Linked DNA regions of Actinacidiphila yeochonensis CN732. The protein of the gene in region 1 interacts with the protein of each later gene in a pairwise test. Links are inferred from orthologs where the notes say so. Each region holds a gene or a part of one and is shown in the gene's direction. Other genes may lie near its edges.

Region 1 (5,682 bases):
CCAGGAGCGAGCCGGCCGCCCGGGCCGCGTTGGCCGCCCGCGGGCACACCCCCCTGACCGGGGCAGTGAGAAGGACGATGCGACGGTACGCCAGGCGGCGGCCGTCCGGAGAGCGGTGAATTTCGGTGCATGTCGTACTCGCCGGTGGAGGGACCGCCGGCCACATCGAGCCGGCGCTCGCGCTCGCCGATGCCCTGCGCAGGCAGGACCCGACCGTGGGGGTCACCGCACTCGGCACCGAGCGGGGGCTGGAGACCCGGCTGGTGCCGGAGCGGGGCTACGAGCTGGCCCTGATCCCGGCCGTCCCGCTGCCCCGGCGGCCCACCCCCGAACTCATCACCGTCCCGGGGCGGCTGCGCGGCACCATCAAGGCCGCCGAGCAGGTGCTGGAGCGCACCAAGGCGGACTGCCTGATCGGCTTCGGCGGCTACGTGGCGCTGCCCGGCTACCTGGCCGCCAAGCGGCTGGGCGTGCCGATCGTCGTCCACGAGGCCAACGCCCGCCCCGGGCTGGCCAACAAGATCGGCTCCCGCTACGCGCACACCGTGGCCGTCTCCACGCCCGACAGCAAGCTGCGCGACGCGCGGTACATCGGCATCCCGCTGCGCCGCACCATCGCCACGCTGGACCGGGCCGCCGCCCGGCCCGAGGCCCGGCACGCCTTCGGCCTGGACCAGAACCTGCCCACGCTGCTGGTCTCCGGCGGCTCCCAGGGCGCGCGGCGGCTCAACGAGGTCGTCACCGCGGTCGCCCCGCGGCTCCAGCAGTCCGGCGTGCAGATCCTGCACGCGGTCGGCCCGAAGAACGAACTGCCCCGGTCCGACAACATGCCCGGGATGCCGCCCTACCGGCCGGTGCCCTACCTGGACCGGATGGACCTCGCCTACGCCGCCGCCGACATGATGCTGTGCCGGGCCGGCGCGATGACCGTCGCCGAGCTCACCGCCGTCGGGCTGCCGGCCGCGTACGTGCCGCTGCCCATCGGCAACGGCGAACAGCGCCTCAACGCGCAGCCGGTGGTCAAGGCGGGCGGCGGACTCCTCGTCGACGACGCGGAGCTGACGACGGACTGGGTGCTGTCCAACGTGCTGCCGGTGCTCACCGACCCGCACCGGCTGTACGACATGGCCCGCTCCGCCGCGGAGTTCGGCCGCCGGGACGCCGACGAGCTGCTGATGCGCATGGTCTACGACGCGGTGGCCTCCCGGCGCTAGGGCCGCGACCGGGGCTCACCCTGCCGGGAGGGGCACGAGCCTGAGCGGGCCCCTGGCCCGACGCCGGAGGGCGACCCGTGAAGTCCGCCCGGACCGGGCCCGCTCCGCTGCATCCGCCGGGGCGGGCCCGGTCCGGCCCGGCGGCCGTCCTACCCTCCGGCCGGCTCCGTCGCGGCTCCCCTCCGGCGGCCCGGCGGACCGGCCGCCGGGGAGCCGGGGTGTCGGGGGAGGGGTGCCGGTCCGCGGCCCCCAGGGGGCGCCGGAGACATCATCGGGCGGGTCCAACGGCGGGGTGCCGCGCGGCAGGCGCGTCCGCAGGGCAGGATGGACCCCGCCGTCACAGAACCGAAGCGGGAGGCCCGAGGTGACCGCATCCGACGGAACCCCCGTGCGCCGGCGCGGCCTACGCCGTCCCGCGGCGGAACCCGCTCCGAGTGCCCGGGGGTTCACCCCCGCCGGCCGCAACAGCACCGCCCCCGCCCGGGACGCGGTGCCGCGCCCGGCCGGCGCCCCGCAGGGCGACGGCCCGCCCGGCACCGCCGAGGGCGGTGAGCCGCGCACCCTCGCGCACCGCCGCCGCGTCCTGCTCGTGCTGCTGCTCGCCGCGGCCGTCCTCGTCGGCGGCGGCAGCTGGCTGGTGTGGGGCTCGCCGCTGCTGCGTGCCGACCGCGTCACCGTTCACGGCAACCAGGTCGTGTCGGATGATCAGATCATCAGAGCGGCTCATGTCCCGCTCGGCGGAGCCCTCGTGTCCGTCGACACCGGCGCCGTCCGCCGCCGGCTGCTGGCCGCGCTGCCCCGCCTCCGCGCGGTCCGCGTCGACCGCTCCTGGCCGCACACCGTCCGGCTCGACGTCACCGAGCGGACACCTTCCGCCGTGCTGCCCGACGGTCGGCGGTGGACCGAAGTCGACAGCGGCGGTGTCCGGTTCGCCACCGTGGACCAAACCCCCAAGGGTGTCCCCGTGATCCGGCTCGACCACCCGCTCGACGCGAGCGTCCGCCAGTTCGGGACCAAGCGCCTCCTCCAGGCGGCGATCGAGGTCTCCGCCGCGCTGCCGGCCGGTGTGCGCGGCCACGCCACCGCGATCCTGGTGCGTTCCTACGACGGCATCACCGTCGAACTCACCGGCGGCCGCACGGTGGTGTGGGGGAGTCGGGACGGGAGTACGCGCAAAGCGGTCGTCCTGACGGCGCTGATGCGGGCCCAGCCCGACGCCGACCACTACGACGTCAGTGCCCCTGACGCCCCTGCCGCGTCCGCGAGTTGACGCTCTACGGGAGGGTGACAGCCCAGTCCCCGCACGGGTGTCGAAGGCTACCGGCCCCCGATGCGGCGACGCACGGCGTGATCACATAGGGTGAAAAGAAAAACGGGAGGTTCGGCGTGTTCGTTGAACCGCCACCGCTTGTCGACTTAGTGTCTCGTCTCAAGAGAAACACTTGGGACAGGCATACTGGTAACCCTAAACCTCAGGGTTAGGGTTCAGAACGGCACCGGCGAGCCACCGACCGTCCCACACGATTCGTAATCGAGGCGAGAGGGCTTCGACGTGGCAGCACCCCAGAACTACCTTGCGGTCATCAAGGTCGTCGGCATCGGCGGCGGTGGCGTCAACGCCATCAACCGGATGATCGAGGTCGGGCTCAAGGGCGTCGAGTTCATCGCGATCAACACCGATGCACAGGCCCTCCTGATGAGCGACGCCGACGTCAAGCTCGACGTCGGACGGGAACTCACCCGCGGCCTCGGCGCCGGCGCCAACCCGGAAGTCGGCCGCAAGGCGGCCGAGGACCACCGGGAGGAGATCGAAGAGGTGCTCAAGGGCGCCGACATGGTCTTCGTCACCGCCGGCGAGGGAGGTGGCACCGGCACCGGCGGCGCCCCCGTGGTGGCCAACATCGCCCGCTCGCTGGGCGCTCTGACCATCGGCGTCGTCACCCGCCCGTTCACCTTCGAGGGCCGCCGCCGCGCCAACCAGGCGGAGGACGGCATCGCGGGCCTGCGGGAGAACGTCGACACCCTGATCGTCATCCCCAACGACCGCCTGCTGTCGATCTCCGACCGCCAGGTGAGCGTGCTGGACGCCTTCCGCTCCGCGGACCAGGTGCTGCTCTCCGGCGTCCAGGGCATCACCGACCTCATCACCACCCCCGGCCTGATCAACCTCGACTTCGCCGACGTGAAGTCGGTGATGTCCGAGGCCGGTTCGGCGCTCATGGGCATCGGCTCGGCCCGCGGCGACGACCGCGCGGTGGCGGCGGCCGAGATGGCCATCTCCTCGCCGCTCCTGGAGGCGTCCATCGACGGCGCCCGCGGTGTGCTGCTGTCCATCTCCGGCGGCTCCGACCTCGGCCTGTTCGAGATCAACGAAGCCGCCCAGCTGGTCAGCGAGGCGGCCCACCCGGAGGCCAACATCATCTTCGGCGCGGTGATCGACGACGCCCTCGGCGACGAGGTGCGGGTCACCGTGATCGCCGCCGGGTTCGACGGCGGCCAGCCGCCGACCCGGGGCAGCCGGGACAAGGTGATCGGCTCGTACACCTCCCGCGACGAGTCCGCGCCCTCCTCCGGCACCAGCGGTTCCAGCACCGGAACGGCGCCCGTCCCGCCGCGGATCGGCTCCGACAACCTCCGGCCCACCCCGTCGTTCAGCGGCATCGGCAGCGTGCCCGCCGCCCCTGTCGAGCGCGACCCCGAACCGGCCGCCGAGAACCGCGGCACCCAGGTCCCGCCGCCGATCGTGCCCCCCGCCCGCCCCTACCCGGAGTCCGTCGAAGAGCTCGACGTACCCGACTTCCTGAAGTGACCGCCCGGCAGTGATAGGGCACCGCACTTCTCTGGACGGCGCGCACTTCGCCTTCACCGACCGGTGGGGCGGGGTGAGCGCCGTTCCGTACGCCAGTCTCAACCTCGGCGGTGCGGTGGGCGACGATCCCGCCGCCGTGCTCGCCAACCGCGAGCGCGCCGCCCGCGCACTCGGCCGCGACCCCGGCCGGGTGGTGTGGATGCGCCAGGTCCACGGCCGCGAGGTGGCCCCGGTCGACGGCCCCTGGGGCGACCGCCCGGTGCCGAAGGCCGACGCGCTGGTCACCCGCCGTCCGGACGTCACCCTCGCCGTGCTCACCGCCGACTGCGTGCCGGTGCTGCTGGCCGACCCCGTCGCCGGGGTGGCCGCCGCCGCGCACGCCGGACGGCCCGGACTGGTCGCGGGCGTGGTGCCCGCGGCGGTGGCCGCGATGGAGGCGGCCGGCGCGGACCCGGCGCGGACCACCGCCGTCATCGGCCCCTCCGTCTGCGGCAAGTGCTACGAGGTCCCCGAGGCCATGCGGGCCGAGGTGGCCGCCGTGGTGCCCGAGGCGTACGCGGAGACCCGGCAGGGCACCCCGGCGGTCGACGTGGCTGCCGGAGTGCGGGCGCAACTCGCGCGCTGCGGCGTCCGGGTGGCCGAGGCGCCGACGGTGTGCACGCTGGAGTCGCACGACCACTTCTCGTACCGCCGTGAGCAGACCACCGGCCGGCTGGCCGGCTACGTGTGGCTGGACCCCCGGCCGGACGCGGAGCCCGACGGCGGGCCGGGAGCCGGCGCCGCCGGCCCCGCGGACGAGGGAGGCGACGCGTGACCGGGCCCTCCCACGCCCCGTCCGGCGCCGCGCCGGACCCGGAGCGGGCCGCCGAGCTGGCGGCCAACCTGGCCAGGGTCGAGGAGCGGATCGCCGCCGCCTGCGCGGCGGCGGGCCGCCCCCGCGAGGAGGTCACCCTGGTCGTGGTGACCAAGACCTACCCGGCCGAGGACGTCCGCGCGCTGGCCGCCCTGGGCGTGCGGCAGGTCGCCGAGAACCGCGACCAGGAGGCCGCGGCCAAGGCAGAGGCGTGCGCCGATCTCCCGCTCAGCTGGCACTTCGTGGGCCAGTTGCAGACGAACAAGGCCCGCCACGTGGTCCGTTACGCCGACCACGTGCACTCCGTCGACCGGGACCGGCTGGTCACCGCGCTGTCCGCGGCGGCGACCGCGGCCGGCCGCACGCTGGGCTGCCTCGTCCAAGTCGCCTTCGACGCCGAAGCCGCGGGCCGTGGAGAGCGCGGCGGCGTCGCCCCCGAAAGGGTCGGCGCGCTGGCCGACGCCATCGCGGCCGCCGACGGGCTGCGCATGGACGGCCTGATGACCGTAGCCCCTCTGACCGGGCGGTATGCCGGTCAACCGCGAATGGCATTCGATCGGTTGACGGAAATCTCATCCCGCCTGCGCGAGACACATCCTGCTGCGACCATGGTATCGGCAGGGATGAGCCAGGACCTTGAGGACGCCGTGGCCGCCGGAGCGACACATGTACGCGTCGGAACGGCGGTACTCGGAGTCCGTCCGCGGCTCCGGTAACGTCACCAACAAGTCGGACCACAGCATAAATATGGTGTGGCGGCCGCCAGGAGCGGCGGCCGTGGACCGCAACCCCGCTGAGAGGACGCA
Region 2 (5,848 bases), 630 kb from region 1 along the record:
ATCCACTTCGGCCGCAAGGTCGACCGGATCAAGGCCCAGCACGCCGCCCAGGCCGCCTGACCGCCGCCCGCCGCCGCCGGCCGGAACGCGCGGCACCCCCGCCTGCCGCACCGCCTGTCACGGTGCGGTAGGCGGCCTTGTAGGCTCGTCGCCACACCGGATTGTCGTACCCTCAGGCGCCCGGCCGGACCGGACCTGCTCCCGTCCGCCGCGCCTGGCCCACGGCGTCCGCCTGCCGCCCTTTCCCGTCCGGCCCACCAGCGGCCGCCCGTTACACCACCGGAGCCGCCCCGTGTCCCAGCGCACCCTCGTCCTCCTCAAGCCGGACGCCGTCCGCCGCGGCCTGGTCGGCGAGATCCTGTCGCGCGTCGAGCGCAAGGCCGGCTGGCGGATCACCGCCCTCGAACTGCGCACCCTGGACCGCGCCGTGCTGGAGCAGCACTACGCCGAACACGTCGGCCGCCCGTTCTACGAGCCGCTGATGGAGTTCATGGCCTCCGGCCCGGTCGTCGCACTGGTGGCCGAGGGCGAGCGCGTCATCGAGGGCGTCCGCACGCTGGCCGGTCCGACCGACCCGATTGCCGCGCCGCCCGGGTCCGTTCGGGGGGACTTCGGCACCATCGTGCGGGAGAACCTCATCCACGCCTCGGACTCCGAGGAGTCCGCCGAACGCGAGATCAAGATCTTCTTCCCCGGCCTGGCCTAGTACCGAAAAACCCACTCGGCGGCTCCGGCCGCCGCGCGTTCCCCGGGGAAAACCCCAGGCACGGGCGCCGGGGAAGCGCCGGGAAACCCTGCCGCGAGGCCGGCGCACGCCGGTCGCGGCACCGATTTCCCGACCGCTTCCCCGGAATACCGCGGACTTCCCGGGGAAGGCGCGGGTTCTCGCGAAGTTCCGCGAAGTTCCGTGGCTCCCCGCGGATCCCGGCGGATCTCCACGGGAACCAAACACTCCGACACGGCGTCACCATTACTGAGGTCCGCTGTGTGTTCTGATGACAATGGCGTCGGAACCTCGACGCCGCGCTCCGACGGCGCGACTACGATGGAACCTCCGCCCCACGCTCCGGAAGGCCAGACGTATCCCCATGGCGAACAACATGTCGTTCATCGGCCGTGACATGGCTGTCGACCTCGGCACCGCCAACACGCTGGTGTACGTCAGGGGCCGCGGGATCGTGCTGAACGAGCCGTCGGTCGTGGCGGTCAACACCAACACCGGCGGCATCCTGGCGGTCGGCTCCGAGGCCAAGAAGATGATCGGCCGCACCCCCGGCAACATCGTCGCCGTGCGGCCGCTGAAGGACGGCGTCATCGCCGACTTCGAGATCACCGAGCGCATGCTGCGGTACTTCATCCTCAAGATCCACCGCCGCCGCTACATGGTCCGGCCCCGCGTCGTCATCTGCGTGCCCTCGGGCATCACCGGCGTGGAGCGCCGCGCGGTGATCGAGGCCGCCACCCAGGCCGGCGCCCGCACGGTGCACATCGTCGAGGAGCCGATGGCGGCGGCGATCGGCGCCGGGCTGCCCGTGCACGAGGCCACCGGCAACATGGTGGTGGACATCGGCGGCGGCACCACGGAGGTGGCCGTCATCAGCCTGGGCGGCATCGTCACCGCCCAGTCCATCCGGGTGGCCGGCGACGAGCTGGACAACGCGATCATCCAGCACATCAAGAAGGAGTACAGCCTGCTCCTCGGTGAGCGCACCGCCGAGCAGATCAAGCTCACCATCGGCTCCGCCCACGGCGGCGACGGCGACGACGAGCACACCGAGATCCGCGGCCGCGACCTGGTCAGCGGCCTGCCCAAGACCGTGGTCATCTCCGCCGGCGAGGTCCGCAAGGCCATCGAGGAGCCGGTCAACGCGATCGTGGACGCGGTCAAGACCACCCTGGACAAGTGCCCGCCGGAGCTCTCCGGCGACATCATGGACCGCGGCATCGTGCTGGCCGGCGGCGGCGCTCTGCTGCGCGGCCTGGACGAGCGGCTCCGGCACGAGACGGGCATGCCGATCCACATCGCCGAGGCGCCGCTGGACTGCGTCGCCCTGGGCTCCGGCAAGATCGTCGAGGACTTCGAGGCCCTTCAGGCCGTCGTCGACGCCGCCCCGCGCAGATGAGCCGCCGCCCCACCCGGCGCACCCCTCGCGACCCCGCCCCCGGGCGCGGCCGCACCCCGGCACACTAGCTCCGACCGGCCGTGGCCCCAGCGGCGGCGGGTCCGATGAGGAAGGCACGGACTGGCGCCCGTGAGGGACACAAAGGAGAGCCGGCTGCTGCTGGTGCTGCTGGTGGTGGTGGCGTTCGCGCTGATCACCATGGACATCAGGGGCGGTGAGAACTCTCCGCTCGACGGGCCCCGCCGGGCCGCGCAGGCCGCCTTCGGCCCGGTGGAGAACGCCGTCTCCGGTGTGGTCGACCCGGTCGGCAACGCCGTCGACTCGGTCCGCGAATCCGGCAAGCGCGGCAGCACCATCACCAGGCTCCAGAAGGAGAACGCCGCCCTCAAGGAGCGGCTGGCGCAGAACACCCGGACCCGGACCCAGGCCGCCGAGCTGGACTCGATGCTGAAGCTGGCCGGCGCCGGGCAGTACACCATCAAGGGCGCGCAGGTCATCGCGATGGGGGCGGCGCAGGGCTTCTCCTGGACGGTCACCATCGACGCCGGCAGCCGCGACGGCCTCGCCCGCGACATGACGGTCGTCAACGGCGACGGCCTCGTCGGCCGGGTCACCACCGTCGGCCCCTCCACCTCCACGGTGCTGCTGGCCAACGACCCGGACTTCACCGTCGGCACCCGGATGGAGAAGACCGGGGAGCTCGGCTTCGCCACCGGCCAGGGCAACCGGCCGATGCGGGTGGAGCTGCTCAACGGCAAGGCCGACGTCCACAGGGGCGACCGGCTGGTCACTTTCGGCTCGCAGGCCGGCAAGCCGTTCGTCCCGGGCGTTCCGGTGGGCCGGGTGGTCACCGTCGAGCCGTCAGGGGGCAACCTCACCAAGACCGTCGAGGTGCAGCCCTTCGTCGGCTTCACCCGCCTGGACGTCGTCGGCGTCGTGGTCGTCGGCCCGCGCAAGGACCCGCGCGACGCGGTGCTGCCGCCGCGGCCGACCGTCCCGCCGACCGTCCCGCCGACCGCCACGCCGAAGCAGTCGCCGCAGCCCGGCGGCAGCCCCACCCCCTCGGACACCGGCTCCGCGCTCCCCCCGGGGACGGAGCAGAGCGGGGCGCCGTCGTCCACCCCTGACAGCCCCACGTCCAACCCGAACAGCGGGGACTGATCCCATGCGCCTGAACCGGATCGTGCTCGCCACCGTCACGGTGGTGATCGCCCTGGTCGCCCAGGTCAGCGTGCTGGCCCGGCTCCACCTGCCCGGCGCCGTGCCGGACCTGCTGCTGCTGACCGTGCTCGGCCTCGCCCTCAGCTACGGCCATGTCGGCGGCTGCCTGATCGGCTTCTTCGCCGGACTGCTCGCCGACCTCGCGCCGCCCGCCGACCACGCCGTCGGCCGCTACGCCCTGGTGCTGTGCCTGGTCGGCTACGCCGCCGGCCTCACCCGCCCGGAGAACGGCCAGCTGCGCACCGCCGCCGGGCCCATGCTGGTGGTCATCGGCGGGGCCGTCGCCACCACGCTGCTGTACGCCGGCGTCGGCGGACTGGTCGGCGACACCGCCGGCGCCCACGTCGGCCTGGCCAAGCTGGTGTTCACCGCCACCCTGTACGACCTGCTGCTGGCCCCGTTCGTGGTGCCGCTGGTGATGGCGCTCGCCCGCCGCTTCGACCACGACCCGGTCGCCGAGGACGCCGCGGGCGGCTACGGCGGCTACGGCGGCCCGCGCCGCGGCGGCCGGCTGCGCGTCGGCCGGATGAGCCGCGGCGCGGCCCGGGCGGGCCGTACGCGGCCGGGCGGGATCAGTTCGCAGCGCGGCCTGTTCGGCCGCTCCCGGTCGGCCGCCACCCTGCCCAAGGGGGCGCGGCGATGAGCAACATCCCCGAGACCGGGCGCAACTCCCGGATCACCATCCGCCTCGTCATCCTCCAGGTCCTGGTCTTCTCGCTGCTGCTGACCCTCGGCGGCCGGCTCTGGTACCTCCAGATCCGCAACGGCCAGGAGTACGACGCGCAGGCCAACCACAACCAGATCCAGCAGGTCGTCACGCCCGCCGTGCGCGGCTCCATCCTCGACGACCGCGGCGTCCCGCTGGCCGACAACGAGACCCGGCTGGTGGTCTCCGCCAGCCGCACCGACCTGCTGGAGCAGGCCGACGACGGCAAGGCCGTCCTCACCCGGCTGGCCGCCGTGCTCGGCATGCAGCCGCAGGACGTCATGGACAAGGTGCGGCTGTGCGACGCGAAGACGCCGCGCCCCTGCTGGAACGGTTCGCCTTACCAGCCCATCCCGATCACCGACTCGGCCACCACCCAGCAGGCCCTGCAGATCATGGAGCGGCGCGAGGACTTCCCCGGCATCACCGCCGAGCCCACCGCCGTCCGCGCCTACCCGGGGCCCGACAAGGCCAACGCCGCCCAGGTGCTGGGCTACCTCTCCCCGGTCACCGACCAGGAGGTCGCCGCGTCGGAGAAGACCGGCAACCCGCTCCAGCGGTCCGACCAGATCGGCCGCTCCGGCCTGGAGAGCGTCTACGACAGCCAGCTGCGCGGCAAGGCCGGCGTCACCAGCTACCAGGTCGACAACCTCGGCCGGGTGATCGGCAAGGCCGGCGACACCCCCGCCGTGCCCGGCGACAACCTCGTCACCAGCATCGACGCCAAGGTGCAGGCGGTCACCGAGAAGGAGCTGAACGCCGCGATGAAGGCGGCGCGCAAGACGTACGACACGGTCACGCACGAGAACTACAAGGCGGACTCCGGTTCGGCCGTCGTCATGGACAACCACACCGGTCAGATCATCGCCATGGCCAACGAGCCCACCTACGACCCGAACGAGTGGGTCGGCGGCATCTCGGCCAAGAACTACGCGGCGCTGACCGACGCCAAGTCCAACTACCCGCTGCTCAACAGGGCCATACAGGGTGAGTCGGCACCGGGCTCCACCTTCAAGGTGGTCTCCACCTCGGCCGCGGTGCGCGCCGGCTACGACATCGACGGCGAGTACCCGTGCACCCAGTCGTTCAACATCGGCGGCCAGGTCTTCAACAACTTCGAGGGCGAGAACTACGGCGACATCACCCTCGCCCGCGCCCTTGAGGTCTCCTGCGACACCGTCTTCTACGGCCTGTCCTACGACCAGTGGAAGAAGGACGGCGGCATCAACCCGAAGCACCCCAAGGACTACTTCTACACCACCGCCCACGAGTTCGGCCTCGGCGCGAAGACCGGCATCGACCTCCCCAGCGAGGTCAGCGGCCGCGTCCCCGACCGGCAGTGGAAGCAGTCCTACTGGGACGCGAACAAGGCCGACTGGTGCGCCACGGCCAAGAAGCACAAGAACGACACCAACCCGCCGCTGAAGATCGCCATCGCGATCGAGAACTGCCCCGACGGCTACCAGCTGCGCCCCGGTGACTCCGTCAACTACGCCATCGGCCAGGGCGACACCCTCGTCACCCCGGTCCAGATGGCCCGCATCTACGCGGCCATCGCCAACGGCGGCACCCTCTACCAGCCCAGCGTCGGCAAGGCCGTGATAAGCGCGGACGGCAAGACGGTCACCCCGATCACGCCCAAGGTCGACGCGAAGCTGCCCGACTCCCAGGCCACCCTGAAGTACATCAACCAGGCGCTGGCCGGCGTGGTGACCGAGGGCACCGCCGGCTGGAAGTTCGGCGGCTGGCCGCAGAACAAGATCCCGCTGCACGCCAAGACCGGTACCGCGGAGGTCTC

The links.
Region 2: the proteins of ftsZ (region 1) and BS72_RS05420 interact in binary tests that used the Escherichia coli proteins (3 or more experiments, as listed by UniProt). The link is inferred for Actinacidiphila yeochonensis CN732 from one-to-one orthologs.

The regions. Positions count from the first base shown.
Region 1 is NZ_JQNR01000003.1:284,391-290,072, reverse strand. The notes cover bases 2,090-4,894. They hold ftsZ (cell division protein FtsZ), read left to right. Parts: upstream 2,090-2,766; coding sequence 2,767-4,023; downstream 4,024-4,894. Other genes in these bases: BS72_RS02860 (YggS family pyridoxal phosphate-dependent enzyme), read left to right, coding at 4,834-4,894; pgeF (peptidoglycan editing factor PgeF), read left to right, coding at 4,034-4,837; BS72_RS02875 (cell division protein FtsQ/DivIB), read left to right, coding at 2,090-2,484. Outside these bases: putative lipid II flippase FtsW, read left to right, coding at 1-119; murG (undecaprenyldiphospho-muramoylpentapeptide beta-N-acetylglucosaminyltransferase), read left to right, coding at 126-1,214; more of BS72_RS02875, read left to right, coding at 1,579-2,089; more of BS72_RS02860, read left to right, coding at 4,895-5,592. UniProt on the Escherichia coli protein: Essential cell division protein that forms a contractile ring structure (Z ring) at the future cell division site. The regulation of the ring assembly controls the timing and the location of cell division.
Region 2 is NZ_JQNR01000003.1:913,103-918,950, reverse strand. The notes cover bases 141-3,111. They hold BS72_RS05420 (rod shape-determining protein), read left to right. Parts: upstream 141-1,100; coding sequence 1,101-2,123; downstream 2,124-3,111. Other genes in these bases: mreC (rod shape-determining protein MreC), read left to right, coding at 2,253-3,111; ndk (nucleoside-diphosphate kinase), read left to right, coding at 293-706. Outside these bases: BS72_RS05430 (DUF4233 domain-containing protein), read left to right, coding at 1-60; more of mreC, read left to right, coding at 3,112-3,284; rod shape-determining protein MreD, read left to right, coding at 3,289-3,987; mrdA (penicillin-binding protein 2), read left to right, coding at 3,984-5,848. UniProt on the Escherichia coli protein: Forms membrane-associated dynamic filaments that are essential for cell shape determination. Acts by regulating cell wall synthesis and cell elongation, and thus cell shape.